One region of the Streptomyces sp. NPDC048671 genome, then DNA from elsewhere that is predicted to be linked to it. Evidence: riboswitches for the same ligand, from Rfam matches in the RefSeq annotation. Region 1 holds a riboswitch; the other holds the start of a gene.

Region 1 (7,439 bases):
CCGTGAAGGATCCCGCGCACGATGTCGGCGGCGGACGCCTGGTGGCCACCGTCACCGACCCCGACGGCAACGTCCTCGGGCTGCTTCAGGACAGCTGAGACCCGACCCGAACCGACGGTCGGATGCCCACGGTGTTCATGACCGCGGGCGAACGCGTGACAGGGGGCCGCCGGGCGGGCCTGCGGCCGTCGCGCCACTCCGGACGGCACCGACGACCGGACGGGCAGGCGGACCGTTGCCACGGCCGCCCCGACGAAGTAGAACCGTGCGTACCGCCCTCGGCCGCTCGGATCGAGCCGGACGACGCCGACGGGGACCGCGATCACGGTCCCGGCCGGCAGAGACAGATGGAGAAAACGATAAACATGGCCACCAGGACGGACGCGCGGTCGCCCGCGCCGCACGCAGCCGACATCCACGACGTGATCCGCGTGCACGGCGCGCGCGTGAACAATCTCAAGGACGTCAGCATCGAGATCCCGAAGCGGCGGCTCACGGTCTTCACCGGTGTTTCCGGCTCGGGAAAGACCTCACTGGTGTTCAACACGATCGCCGCGGAGTCGCAGCGGCTGATCAACGAGACCTACAGCGCCTTCGTGCAGGGCTTCATGCCGACGCTGGCACGGCCCGAGGTCGACGTCCTGGACGGGCTGACCACCGCGATCATCGTCGACCAGCAGAAGCTGGGCGCCGATCCGCGCTCCACGGTCGGCACGGCGACCGACGCCAACGCGATGCTGCGGATCCTCTTCAGCCGGGTCGGGAAGCCGCACATCGGCCCGCCCAGCGCGTACGCCTTCAACGTCCCCTCGGTCCGGGCGAGCGGCGCCATCACCGTCGAACGGGGTGCGAAGAAGGCGGTGAAGGCCACCTTCAACCGCACGGGCGGCATGTGTACGCGCTGCGAGGGCCGGGGCAGCGTCTCCGACATCGACCTCACCCAGCTCTACGACGACTCCAAGTCGCTCGCGGAGGGTGCCTTCACCATCCCCGGCTGGAAGTCGGACAGCTTCTGGACCGTCCGGGTCTACGCCGAATCGGGGCTGCTCGACCCGGACAAGCCGATCCGCAAGTACACCAAGAAGGAGATGCAGGACTTCCTCTACCGGGAGCCGACCAAGGTCAAGGTCGAAGGTGTGAACCTCACCTACGAGGGCCTCATCCCCAAGATCCAGAAGTCGTTCCTGTCCAAGGACAAGGAAGCGCTGCAACCGCACATCCGGGCGTTCGTGGAGCGGGCGGTCACCTTCACCACCTGCCCCGAGTGCGAGGGCACCCGGCTCAGCGAGGGCGCCAGGTCCTCGAAGATCAAGCGGATCAACATCGCCGACGCCTGCGCGATGCAGACCAGCGATCTGGCCGCCTGGGTCCGGGGCCTCGACGAACCCTCGGTGGCACCGCTGCTCACCGCGCTGGGGCAGACCCTCGACTCGTTCGTGGAGATCGGACTCGGCTACCTCGCGCTCGACCGGCCGTCGGGAACGCTGTCGGGGGGCGAGGCGCAGCGCGTCAAGATGATCCGGCACCTCGGGTCCTCGCTCACCGACACCACCTATGTCTTCGACGAGCCCACCGCGGGCCTGCACCCCCACGACATCCAGCGGATGAACAACCTGCTGCTGCGCCTGCGGGACAAGGGCAACACGGTGCTCGTCGTGGAGCACAAGCCGGAGACGATCGCGATCGCCGACCACATCGTCGACCTGGGCCCCGGCGCCGGAACCGCGGGCGGAACCGTCTGCTTCGAGGGCACCGTCGAGGGGCTGCGGGCCGGGGACACCGTCACAGGCCGCCATTTCGACGACCGGGCGACCCTCAAGGACACCCTGCGCAAGCCCACCGGCGCGCTGGAGATCCGCGGCGCGAAGGCGAACAACCTGCGCGGCGTCGACGTCGACATCCCGCTCGGGGTCCTCGCCGTCGTCACCGGGGTCGCCGGTTCCGGCAAGAGCTCGCTGATCCACGGCTCGGTCTCGGGCCTGGACGGGGTGGTGTCGATCGATCAGGGCGCGATCCGCGGCTCGCGACGGAGCAACCCCGCGACGTACACCGGGCTGCTCGACCCGATCCGCAAGGCGTTCGCCAGGGCCAACGACGTGAAGCCGGCGCTGTTCAGCGCCAACTCCGAGGGCGCCTGCCCCGGTTGCAACGGCGCAGGCGTCATCTACAGCGACCTTGCGATGATGGCGGGTGTCTCCACCGTCTGCGAGGAGTGCGAGGGGAAGCGGTTCCAGGCCTCGGTGCTCGAATACCACCTCGGTGGCCGCGACATCAGCGAGGTGCTCGCGATGTCGGTGACCGAGGCCGAGGAGTTCTTCGGCGACGGCAAGGCCCACAATCCGGCCGCGCACCGCGTCCTGGGCAGGCTCGCCGATGTCGGGCTCGGCTACCTCAGCATCGGCCAGCCGCTGACCACCCTGTCCGGCGGTGAGCGGCAACGGCTCAAGCTGGCGACGCACATGGGCGAGAAGGGCGGCATCTACATCCTCGACGAACCGACCACCGGCCTCCACCTCGCTGACGTCGAGCAACTGCTCGGCCTGCTCGACCGGCTCGTGGACTCCGGCAAGTCGGTCATCGTGATCGAGCACCACCAGGCGGTCATGGCGCACGCCGACTGGATCGTCGACCTCGGCCCCGGCGCCGGCCACGACGGCGGCAGGCTCGTCTTCGAGGGCACGCCCGCCGACCTCGTCGCCGACCGCTCCACCCTCACCGGCGAGCACCTCGCGGCCTACGTCGGCGCCTGAGGGAGGCGTTGCCCGAGGTGCTGACCAGTACGTTGCGTTGAACGAGGCGCGACCGGGGCCTTGAACGAGGGGCCGACCGCGGCGTTGACCGGGGCCCTCGCCGGGGCCCCGGTACGTCCGGCTACGCGGGCCGGCGGCCGTCGTCCTGCTCCGGCGTGTCGGGGAAGGCGGGATGGTCGCGGAGGCGGCTCACGTACTCCCGGAGCCGGGGACGGTCGCCCAGGGTGGCCGGGCCGAGACGGACGAGCGCCACCCACAGGTCCACATCCGCGGCCGTCAGTTCCTCGCCCAGTACGTGGGGCCGCAGGGCGAGGCGGTGATTCAGCAGGTCCAGCGCCGCCGATCGCTCCGAGGGCGCGGCGGCCGGGGTGACGTCCCGGTCCAGCAGGTCACGGAGGGCGTCGATGTCCGCGGTGAGGTCCGGCGGGCGCAGAGCGGAGGGGCAGGCCTCGTCATGGCCGGACAGCAGGCCCGCGAGGTCGCGCAGGATGTCCGGGGTGTGGTTGCTGACGATGCGTCCGCTCCACCGGTCGCACAGCGCGGGCGCCGTCAGCGGTCCGTCGTAGTGGTGCATCGTGGCCTCGTAAGCGCTGCGCAGTGAGGCGAACGCGGCCGGTGTCTCGGCGGGGTGCCCCAGGAGTGTGGTGGCGACCGAGTCCTTGAGGCCGAGCAGGCCGAGAGTGATCGAGACGCGGAGCGAGCGCGGACAACTCGCCGACAGGAAAAGCTCGTAGCGGTGCGGTGCCGGGTAGAAGCCGCCGGCCAGACCGACGCCGATACGGCTGTGGATACGGGAGGGCTGCACGGCAGCCGCGAGACGAAGGGGCGCGGCGCACGGAACCGGCCCGGAGGAAATCGCGCCGCACGTGAGCGAGTTGCCCGTGCCTGAACTGCGCGAACCGGAGCTGCGTGAAGTGGGCTTACGTGAACTGGAACTGCGCGAAGCTGTCTCGGGCATGACTCTCCTATGGGAATCCCGGTGGGAATCCCTGCGGGAACGAGGAAGCCACCGCCGCCTTGTGGGCACCAGCGGCCGGATGTGGACTGACTGCGCTCTCGTACCGGTCCGGACTGGATCGAGCGGTCCGGTACGCGTCCGGAGTTTTCCGGGCTAGTAAGCGCTGGAGACACGCAGCAGATCGATGTGCAGGCGCCTCGTCAAGCCGTTCCTGGACAATTCCCACCGGTTCCGACTTCGGGGCTCGCGAGACGCGAGGCCACGCTTGTCCCGCCGCACCGGCGGGACCCGGTCGTCACCCGGGGCACCCCGTCGCGGTGGAAGGGTTGCCTGCCAGCGGGCCGGGGCCGATAACCACCTGAGCAGGGGAATCCCGCACAGGAGGCGCTGACAATCGTGACCGTCCATGTCAGTTTCGGTGCGCCACGTGACGCCGTCAAGAAGGCCGGACGGGCCGTCTCGCCTGGTGGTCACCGGCGTTGACAATTCCTTTCGGGCCGTGCCTAACTTGCGGCGCGGAACGGTCGTGAGCGTCGGCGGGAACCCACGGTGTGCCGGCCGGCAGCCCTCGTACAGCGGTGGGGTGCCCAGGTTCGGACCGGACCGGATGACGTTCGGCAGACGTGTAGGCCCCACGGGGCGGAATGGTGACGGTGAGAGCGATGGACGCAGCTGAGGGGATGGCTGCCTGGCGGTCCCGCGGCCGCGTCCTGCTGCTGTGCGCTGACCGCTCCGTCGACCTGCAGCGCGTCAACAGCGCGCTGTGTACGGTCGCTTCTCGCATTCTCTGTCAAGCCTGACGGCTTTTCGGGCCTCTTCCTTCTGAGCCCCAGCCTTCCGGGCCTCTGTCCTGCGAGTTCCTGACGTCCACCGCTGTCGCGGTGTGCCCTCTCCCCGCCCGGCCCCCGTCCCGTGCCGTGTGCCGCGTCGCGCCGATTCGTCCCCGATCGGTGCGGCGACGCCGCTGTCCGCGGTCCGGGCTGCCCGAATCCGCTGGAGCCCTCCGTGAGTGAATCTCCTGGCATCGCTGTGTCCTCCGGATCAGCGCCGCCCGCCGAGGCGGTCCCCCGCCGCCACCCGCCCGCCGCATCGAAGCCCCTGGCGGCGCAGCGGGTCCTTCCCCTCCTGCGTCCCGGCCGCTGGATCATCACAGCCGTCGTGCTCGTGCTGGTCGCCCAGATCGTCCACGGCCTGGTGACCAATCCCTTCTACCAGTGGGACCGGTTCTCGTACTGGTTCCTGCGGCCCACGATCCTCGAAGGCCTGCTCATCACCCTCGAAGTCGCCGTGTACAGCGCTGCTCTGGGGCTGCTCGGCGGTGTGCTGCTGGCACTGGCCAGGCTCTCGCCGAGCCCGGTGCTGCGCGCGGTCAGCTGGGTCTACACCTGGCTGTTCCGATCGGTGCCGCTGATCGTGGTCCTGCTGTTCCTCTACAACTTCAGCGCGCTCTACCGCACGCTGAGCCTCGGAGTGCCGTTCGGCCCGGCGTTCTTCACCTTCGACGAGTCCCGCCTCGCCACCGACATGGTCGTCGCCGTCATCGGTCTGAGCCTCAATGAGGCGGCGTACGCCTCCGAAGTGGTCCGCGGCGGCATCCTCTCCGTCGACCAGGGCCAGCACGAGGCGGCCTCGGCCCTCGGCCTCCCGAAGCGCTACCAGTTTGCGAAGATCGTCTTTCCGCAGGCCCTGCGCTCCATCACCCCGAACTACGTCAACCAGCTGATCGGCCTGATCAAGGGCACCTCGCTGGTCTTCTACGTCTCGCTGCTCGACCTGTTCGGCTCCGTGCAGAGCATGGGCAGCACCTACCCCGGCGACATCGTGCCGCTGCTGCTGGTGGCCACCGCCTGGTACCTGATTCTCACCAGCGTCGTGTCCGTCATCCAGTTCTACGTCGAGCGGCACTACTCACGGGGCGCGCTGCGCACCCTGCCGCCGACCCCGTTGCAGAAGCTGCGGACCGGCCTCGGTGATCTGCGGGCCCGGGTCCGGAAGGAGACGGCGATATGAGCGCCGAGGCGACCGAGCAGACCGAGGCGGCCAACGGGGTGCTCGCGGTACGTCCCGCCGCGGTCGAGGTGCACGACGTGCACAAGTGGTACGGATCCCAACGCGTCCTGGAAGGCGTGACGCTGACCGTGCGACCCGGCGAGGTCACGGTTGTCCTGGGGCCGTCCGGCTCCGGCAAATCCACGCTCCTGCGGGTGATCAACCACCTGGAGAAGCCCGAGATCGGCCATGTCAGCCTGAACGGCGAGCTGATCGGCGTACGCAGGCACCGCGGTCGCCTCAAGGAGCTGAGCGAGCGGGCCATCCTGGCGCAGCGCGGCCGGATCGGGTTCGTCTTCCAGAACTTCAATCTCTTCCCGCACCTGACCGTGCTGGACAACGTGGCCGCGGCTCCGGTGGCGACCGGAAAGCTCACCAGGCCCGAGGCGCGGGAACTGGCCCGCGGCCTCCTCGCCCGCGTGGGGCTCGCGGACCGGACCGCCGCCTACCCCCGGCAGCTGTCCGGCGGGCAGCAACAGCGCGTGGCCATCGCCCGCGCCCTCGCCCTGCGGCCCGGGGTCATCCTCTTCGACGAGCCGACGTCCGCGCTCGACCCCGAGCTGGTCGGCGAGGTGCTGGCCGTGATCAAGGACCTGGCCGGCAGCGGAACGACCCTCCTGGTCGTCACGCACGAGATCGGGTTCGCCCGTGAGGTCGCCGACCGGGTCGTCTTCATGGACGCGGGCCAAATCGTCGAACAGGGCCCGCCCGAGCAGCTGCTGGACCACCCGCAGCACGCGCGGACCAGGGACTTCCTGAGCAAGGTGCTCTGATCCCGTCACCTCTGATCCCGTCACCTCTGACCCCATCACCTCTGACCCCATCACTCCTTATCCCGGCACCCACTCCACGGCGCGCCCCCGCCCGTACGCCCTCACCGCACCCGACAAGGACAGCCACCATGCGCACCCTCACCCCCTCCATCGGCCTCCGCAGCAGATTCCTCCGCGGCGTCACCGCCTCCGCGGCCGTCGCCTCTCTCGCCGCCGGGCTCGCCGCGTGCGGCGGTGCGGGTGACGCCGCGACCAGGACCGACAGCGCGCCGGCCGGAACGGTCACCGTCGGCGCACTCTCCAACGGCGCCGCCGAGGAGACCGAGCTCAAGGTGCCCGAGGTGAAGTCGATCAGCGCCGGGCTTCCCAAGTCGGTTGCGGAGAAAGGCACGTTGGTGCTCGGCGTGGGCGCGCTGCCGGCCGGGTTCCCTCCTCTGGCCTACGTGGGTGAGGACCAGAAGACCCTCACCGGCGCGGAACCCGACCTCGGCCGGCTGGTCGCCGCGGTCCTCGGGCTCAAGCCGGAGCTGAAGAACTCGACTTGGGAGAACATGTTCGTCGGCATCGACAGCGGCAAGGTCGACGTGGCCCTGTCGAATGTCACCGACACCGAGGAGCGCAAGAAGAAGTACGAGTTCGCCTCCTACCGTGAGGACAACCTCGCCTTCGAGGCACTGAAGAAGAGCACCTGGAACTTCGACGGTGACTACCGCAGCCTGGCCGGCAGGACCGTCGCCGTCAGCGCCGGAACCAACCAGGAGCGGATCCTGCTGGAGTGGAAGGCGAAGCTGGCGAAGGAGGGCAAGCAGCTCACCGTCAAGTACTACCAGGACAACAACGCCACCGCCCTGGCGCTGTCCAGCGGGAAGATCGACATCTCCTTCGGCCCCAATCCGGGTATCGCGTACC
Region 2 (7,439 bases), on a different contig from region 1:
GGCGAAGTACGCCGAGATGTAGCCCTTGTCGAAGCGCATACCCTCGGTGAGCTCAAGCTCCAGCCCGAAGGTCTGGGACTCCTCGACGGTGATGACGCCTTCCTTGCCGACCTTGTCCATGGCCTCGGCGATGAGCTCGCCGATCTGGGTGTCAGCGGCGGAGATGGAGGCGGTCGAAGCGATCTGCTCCTTGGTCTCCACGTCCTTGGCCTGCTCCAGGAGGGCGGCGGAGACGGCCTCGACGGCCTTCTCGATGCCCCGCTTGAGAGCCATCGGGTTCGCACCCGCGGCCACGTTGCGAAGGCCCTCGCGGACGAGCGCCTGAGCGAGAACGGTGGCGGTGGTCGTACCGTCGCCGGCGACGTCGTCCGTCTTCTTGGCGACCTCCTTGACCAGCTCCGCACCGATCTTCTCGTACGGGTCCTCCAGCTCGATCTCCTTGGCGATGGAAACACCATCGTTGGTGATCGTGGGGGCGCCCCACTTCTTCTCAAGGACGACGTTGCGGCCCTTGGGGCCGAGGGTGACCTTGACGGCGTCGGCGAGCTGGTTCATGCCGCGCTCAAGACCGCGCCGGGCCTCCTCGTCGAACGCGATGATCTTGGCCATATGAAGTGGTCCTCCCGGACAGGGGTGGATTCTCCGGACCGAGTGGCGCCCGCGACGGACGGCCTGCCGCCTGCCGGTTCCTTGCCCCGACAGACCTGCGGGCCTCACCGGCCCGGTCCAAGTTTCTGTCACTCTCACCCGGAGAGTGCTAAGCCCAATGATTAGCACTCGACCCCCGAGAGTGCAAGCGTCCCCCTCCGGAGTGTGGACAACCGGCCGACGCTTGCGGAGGGGTTCCGGACGCACGGAGGGCCCGTACCCCAGGGGGTACGGGCCCTCCGTGCGTGAGTAGTGTCGTTGGCCGACCGTGCCGAGCTCAGCCGACAGCGAGCTTGACCATGTCCGCCTGCGGCCCCTTCTGGCCCTGCGAGATTTCGAATTCAACTCGCTGACCCTCTTCGAGGGTGCGGTATCCGTCCATCTGGATCGCGCTGTAGTGGACGAAAACATCCGCACCACCGTCGACCGCGATGAAGCCGTACCCCTTCTCCGCGTTGAACCACTTGACGGTGCCCTGAGCCATGCCTAACTCCCCTATTACTGGCCCTTGCACAGGACCGCACTTCGCGGGCCCGGGTCAGAACTCACCCTCCGTCAGGAGAGGGTGCGTGCGCCGGAACGCGTCGACCGCGGCCGAATGTATCTGCCCAACTGCCCTCTGCAACAGGTCAATCGGACGAGAATTCTGGGCAGCGCCGATCGCCCGAATATGAGTAACTCATGAGATTCCAGGGCAAGTCGGGCCAGGCAAAGGCGACTTATGGCGCAAGAAGTTCAGTTACTTTGGCTGCATCTTGTCGTGGCCGGGCGCATTCACATATGCGGGGGGGGCACGGGCAGCAGAGGGGGCTTCCCACACTCTACCGCGCTCAACCATACAGAATCGCCCCCTCCGCTTCTGTCGCAGAGGGGGCGATTCCGGTGACGCGGTGGAGCGGGACCACTCGGGTCCCGGGGGTCAGCAGCCGCCGGCGACGGCCGGGATGATCGAGACGCCCGCGCCGTCCGGGGTGACCGCTTCCAGGCCGCCCTCGAAGCGCACGTCGTCGTCGTTGACGTACACGTTCACGAAGCGGCGGAGCTTGCCCTGGTCGTCCAGCACGCGGGCGGCGATGCCCGGGTGGTTCTTCTCCAGGGACTCGATGACCTGGGAGAGGGTCGCGCCCTCGGCCGGGACCTCGGCCTGGCCGCCCGTGTAGGTGCGGAGGATGGTGGGGATACGGACCTTGACGCTCATGGTGGGTGCCCTTCCTGGAGTCACGGATGGTCGGAGGCTGCCGGCAGCCTCTCAACTGCTGCCGACGGCCTGTCAGCTGGTGCCGGCGGGCCTGTCAGCTGGTGCCGGTGGCCCGTCAGCTGGCGCCGGCGGCCTCTCCGCCGGTGCCGAGGCCGGCGGCGCGGAAGGCGTCCAGGCTGGGGCGGATCGTCGCCGTCGCCTGCGAGGTGGCGGCCACCGCGTCCAGCGTCTTGAGGCCGTCACCGGTGTTCAGGACGACGGTGGTGAGCGACGGGTCGAGCAGACCGGCCTCGATCAGCTTCTTCGTCACACCGACCGTCACCCCGCCCGCGGTCTCGGCGAAGATGCCCTCGGTGCGCGCCAGCAGCTTGATCGCGTCGACGACCTGCTCGTCGTTGACGTCCTCGACGGCGCCGCCGGTACGGCGGGCGATGTCCAGGACGTACGGGCCGTCGGCCGGGTTGCCGATCGCCAGGGACTTGGCGATCGTGTTCGGCTTCTGCGGCCGCACGACGTCGTGACCGGCCTTGAAGGCGGTGGAGACCGGGGAACAGCCCTCGGCCTGGGCACCGAAGATCCGGTACGGCTTGTCCTCGACCAGACCGAGCCTGATCAGCTCCTGGAGGCCCTTGTCGATCTTCGTGAGCTGCGAGCCGGACGCGATCGGGATGACGATCTGGTCGGGCAGCCGCCAGCCGAGCTGCTCGCAGATCTCGTACGCGAGCGTCTTGGAGCCCTCGCCGTAGTACGGCCGGAGGTTGACGTTGACGAAGCCCCAGCCCTCGCCGAGCGGGTCGCCGATGAGCTCCGAGCAGAAGCGGTTGACGTCGTCGTAGTTGCCCTCGATACCGACCAGCTCACCGCCGTACACCGCGGCCATGACGACCTTGCCCTGCTCCAGGTCGTGCGGGATGAACACGCAGGACCGCAGGCCGGCGCGGGCTGCGGCGGCGCCCACCGCACCGGCGAGGTTGCCGGTGGAGGAGCAGGAGAGCGTGGTGAAACCGAAGGCGCGGGCGGCCTCGACGGCGATCGCGACGACACGGTCCTTGAAGGAGTGCGTCGGGTTGCCGGAGTCGTCCTTGACGTACAAGCCGCCGGTGACGCCCAGCTCACGGGCGAGGTTGTCGGCCTTGACCAGCTTGGTGAAGCCGGGGTTGAGGTTGGGCTTGTCCGCGACATCGGCGGGGACCGGCAGCAGCGGCGCGTAACGCCAGATGTTGTCGGGGCCGGCCTCGATGCGCTTCTTCAGCTCGTCCGGGGAGCCGCTCGGCAGGTCGTACGCCACTTCGAGCGGCCCGAAACAGGTCGCACAGGCGAAAAGGGGGCCGAGCTCGAATCGCTCTCCGCACTCGCGGCAGGAAAGCGCCGCGGCGGGACCAAGATCAACGGAGGATTCGGTGTTTGCTGCAACAGTCTGAACAGCCATGATGGCGAGGCCCTTTCTCCTCATCTTCCTCGTGACGCATTTCGCCACAAGACGGAATTGGCACCTTCCCCACCTGACCTCGCGGTCGGCTGGATGGTTGCCGGGACTTCAACGGGCCGTTCCCTCTGTCCCTCTGGATGAGCGCTGTGGCACTGGACCATGGATCCAGGCGTTTATCAGCGGATGGACCCCGGCATGCCACGGCCATCTGCGTTGTTCAAGACTGTAACCGAAGCACCGGACTGTTGAGATAGTCGTCCGAACCGCGAGATGGATCACATACAGGGAGTATCGACCGTGCTGGAAGAGGTCGAAGGCTGGCTGACCAGGCGTTCCTGGTCCTCCGCCGACCGCCCGCTGGAGCAGCTCCTGGCCGCCAGGGACGGCGACCCGCGCCGCGGGAGCGTGAGTGTCGTCCTGCCTGCGCTCAACGAGGCGGCGACGGTCGGGGACATCGTCCGGGTGATCCGGCGCGAGCTCATGGAGAAGGTCCGGCTGGTCGACGAACTCGTGGTGATCGACTCCGGCTCCACGGACGCCACCGCCGAGGTCGCCCGCCGGGCGGGCGCCCGGGTGATCCACCGGGACGCGATCCTGCCCCGCGTCCCGGCCGTCCCCGGCAAGGGCGAGGTGCTCTGGCGGTCACTCCTGGTGACCAGTGGTGACATCGTCTGCTTCATCGACGCGGACCTGAAGGACTTCTCGGCCGACTTCGTCTCCGGCATCGTCGGCCCGCTGCTGACCGACCCCTCGGTGCAGTTCGTCAAGGCGATGTACGACCGCCCCCTCGGGGACACCGCAGGCCAGGGCGGGCGGGTCACCGAACTGGTGGCACGGCCGCTGCTCAATCTGCACTGGCCGCGACTGGCCGGCTTCGTCCAGCCGCTGGGCGGCGAGTACGCCGTGCGCCGCTCCCTGCTCGAACAGCTGCCGTTCCCGGTCGGTTACGGAGTGGAGCTGGGGCTGCTCGTCGACGCCCTGCACACGGTCGGCCTGGACGCGCTCGGGCAGGTCGACGTCGGCGTCAGGAAACACCGCCACCAGGACGGCCAGGCGCTCGGCCGGATGGCGGCGGCCATCTACCGGACCGCTCAGCTGCGGCTCTCCCGAGGGCATCTGGTCCGCCCCTCGCTGACCCAGTTCGAGCGCGGCGAGCACGGCTTCGTCCCGCACACGTACCCGGTGGACACCGAGGAGCGGCCGCCGATGCGCGAGATCGAGGAGTACGTCTCGCGCCGCGCGGCGTGACCGGAGCACCGCCGCACGCACGTTTGGACGGTTCGGGATCGGGCTAGATTCCGCAGCATGGTCTCCGAGCACGTCCCCCAGCCCGCCGCCGCCCAGGTACTCGTCGCGTCCAACCGAGGTCCGGTCTCGTACGCGCTCCGCGAGGACGGCTCACTCGACGCGAAACGGGGCGGGGGCGGACTCGTCTCCGGGCTGAGCGCGGTGGACGACAAGGTGTGGGTCTGCGCCGCACTCGGTGACGGCGACCGCGAGGCGGTGCGCCGCGGGGTCGGCGAGCCGGGCGTACGGATGCTCGACATCGACGCGGACGTGCACGCCGACGCGTACAACGGGATCGCGAACTCGGTGCTCTGGTTCGTCCACCACCTGCTCTACCAGACCCCCCTGGAACCCGTCTTCGACGCGGAGTTCCGCCGGCAGTGGGCCTCCTTCGAGACCTACAACCGGGCCTTCGCGGAGGCGCTCGCCGAGGAGGCGGGCGAGGGCGCGGCGGTCCTGGTGCAGGACTACCACCTGGTGCTGGTGCCCGGAATGCTCCGCGAACTCCGCCCCGACCTGCGGATCGGCCACTTCTCGCACACCCCGTGGGCGCCCGTCGACTACTTCCGGATGCTGCCCGACGACATCGCCGAGCAGGTGCTGCGCGGCATCCTCGGCGCCGACCGGGCGGCCTTCCTGACCCGCCGCTGGGCGGACGCCTTCATCGGCTGCTGCACGGAGATCCTGGGCGGCACCGGCCGCACCCGCATCGGCGTGCACGGGCTCGGCGCCGACGCGGACTTCCTGCGCCGCCGCGCGCACGAGGCGGACGTCGACGAGCGGATGGCGGCGCTGCGCGAACAGGTGGGCCCCGGCCGGAAGACGATCGTGCGGGTGGACCGTACGGAGCTGTCCAAGAACATCGTCCGCGGGATGCTCGCCTACCGCGCCCTGCTCGACGAGCGGCCCGAATGGCGCGGCCGGGTCGTCCACATCGCGTTCGCCTACCCCTCGCGGCAGGACCTCGCGGTCTACCGGGAGTACACGGCCGAGGTGCAGCGCGTCGCCGACGGCATCAACGCGGCGCACGGCACAGCTGACTGGACCCCGGTCGTGCTCCACGTCAAGGACGACTTCGCACGCTCCCTCGCCGCGTACCGGCTGGCCGACGTGGCGCTCATCAACCCCATCCGGGACGGGATGAACCTGGTCGCCAAGGAGGTCCCGGTCGTCTCCGACCACGGCTGCGCGCTGGTGCTGTCGCGGGAGGCGGGGGCGTACGAGGAGCTGGGCGACGACGCGATCACGGTGAACCCGTACGACGTGTCCGCCACCGCCGACGCGCTGCACGAGGCGCTGACGATGGAGGACGACGAGCGCGCGGCGCGCACGGAGCGGCTGGCTGCGGCGGCCACCGCGCTGCCGCCGCAGCAGTGGTTCCTGGAGCAGCTAGAGGCGCTGCGCCAGGACTGACAGGAACTCGACGACGGCTCCCGGCCCCGGCAGCAACAGGTCCGCGCGCTGGGCGAGTTCGGGCACCTCCGCCTCGCCGCTGCAGATCAGCAGGCCGGGGGTGCCGTCGGGGCCCTCGGCGCGGAGCTTCTCCACGGCGGCGTAGGCGGCCAGGTCGCCCAGGTCGTCGCCCGCGTACAGCACGGACTCGGCGCCCGTCTCACGCACGTACTGCGTCAGGGCGACGCCCTTGTCCATGCCCGAGGGGCGCAACTCCAGGACCAGACGGCCCGGTTCGACGATCAGCCCGTGCCGGGCGGCGAGCTCGCCGAGGGGGCCGCGCAGGGCCTCGAACGCGGCCTGCGGGTCCTCGGCGCGGCGGGTGTGGACGGCGAGCGCCTGCCCCTTCTCCTCTATCCAGGTACCGCGCCAGGAGTCGAACCTGTCCAGTACGCCCGGGAGTTCGGCCCGCACGGCGGCGACGCCGGGGTGCGGGGCGGGGGCGCGGACGGTGCCGGAGACGGCGTCCCAGCGTTCGGCGCCGTAGTGGCCGAGGACGACGAGGTGGTCGAGGCCCGCGACCCCGGCGAAGCCGCCGTAGCGGACCGCGACGCCGGCCGGGCGGCCGGTGATCACGGCGACCGACGCGACCTGCGGGGCGAGTGCGGCGAGCGCCTCGACGGTGCCGGGGTGCGCGCGGGCCTGCTCGGGGTCCGGGACGATGTCCGCGAGGGTGCCGTCGAAATCGAGCGCGACGACGGCACGGTCGGGACGGGCGAGGAGCGCGGCGAGGCCCTCCTGTCCGGCGGGGGTCGTCGGTGTCGGCAGGGGCGGGGTGTGCGGGTGGCTGCCCATGCGCCGAGCCTATAGCCGGTGGGCCTCGACCGGGGCTCGGTGGGCCCGACCGGGGCTGGGCGCGGCCGACCGGGGCTCGGTGCGGCCCACCTGGGCTCCGTGCGGCCCACCGGGGCTCGGTGCGGCCCGACCGGGGCCCCGTGCGGCCCGACCTGGGCTCCGGTCGGCCCGACCCGGCTCCGCCCCGGACTCTGCTCCTTGAGGTGGACGGCACCATCCAGCCTTGCCGGCGATTGAGGTGGCCGGCCATATCCAGCCCCGCCGGCGTTTGAGGCGCGGGGGCTCGGGGGCAGAGCCCCCGGTGAAACCCGTCGCCACACCCCCAGGGCTCCGCCCCGAACCCCGCCCCTTGAGGTGACCGGCACCATCCAGCCCCGCCGGCGATTGAGGCGCGGGGGCTCGGGGGCGGAGCCCCCGGTGAAACCCGTCGCCGCGCAACCGGGGCTCCGCCCCGAACCCCGCTCCTCAATCGCCGGAGGGGCTTGATTTGCCCGCGGGACGGGTCGGATATACGGCGGCCAGAGGGGCTTGAGATGGCCGCCGGACGGGCTGGTATACGGCGCGGCCGGCGGGGCTGGAGGGAGCCGGCGGAGGGGCCGCACACGGGCGCCGGAGGGGCTGGAGGGAGCC

Evidence for each region. Region 1 has a riboswitch for S-adenosylmethionine ahead of ACZ6S6_RS10240 (glutathione S-transferase C-terminal domain-containing protein). Riboswitches for the same ligand answer to the same signal wherever they lie in the genome.
Region 2: it holds a riboswitch for S-adenosylmethionine, as region 1 does, so the genes downstream of both, thrC (threonine synthase) here and ACZ6S6_RS10240 (glutathione S-transferase C-terminal domain-containing protein) in region 1, are expected to answer to the same signal.

Annotation. Positions count from the first base shown of each region.
Region 1 is NZ_JBVJHB010000004.1:286,400-293,838, reverse strand. It holds gene ACZ6S6_RS10250 (VOC family protein) at 1-98, shown strand, start outside; gene ACZ6S6_RS10245 (ATP-binding cassette domain-containing protein) at 366-2,750, shown strand; gene ACZ6S6_RS10240 (glutathione S-transferase C-terminal domain-containing protein) at 2,872-3,555, opposite strand; SAM riboswitch class IV at 3,965-4,110, opposite strand; SAM riboswitch class IV at 4,231-4,338, shown strand; gene ACZ6S6_RS10235 (amino acid ABC transporter permease) at 4,714-5,718, shown strand; gene ACZ6S6_RS10230 (amino acid ABC transporter ATP-binding protein) at 5,715-6,530, shown strand; gene ACZ6S6_RS10225 (ABC transporter substrate-binding protein) at 6,659-7,439, shown strand, end outside.
Region 2 is NZ_JBVJHB010000010.1:185,647-193,085, reverse strand. It holds gene groL (chaperonin GroEL) at 1-609, opposite strand, end outside; gene ACZ6S6_RS21795 (cold-shock protein) at 926-1,132, opposite strand; gene ACZ6S6_RS21790 (MoaD/ThiS family protein) at 1,568-1,846, opposite strand; gene thrC (threonine synthase) at 1,962-3,275, opposite strand; SAM riboswitch class I at 3,293-3,419, opposite strand; gene ACZ6S6_RS21780 (glucosyl-3-phosphoglycerate synthase) at 3,573-4,523, shown strand; gene ACZ6S6_RS21775 (alpha,alpha-trehalose-phosphate synthase (UDP-forming)) at 4,581-5,975, shown strand; gene otsB (trehalose-phosphatase) at 5,952-6,809, opposite strand.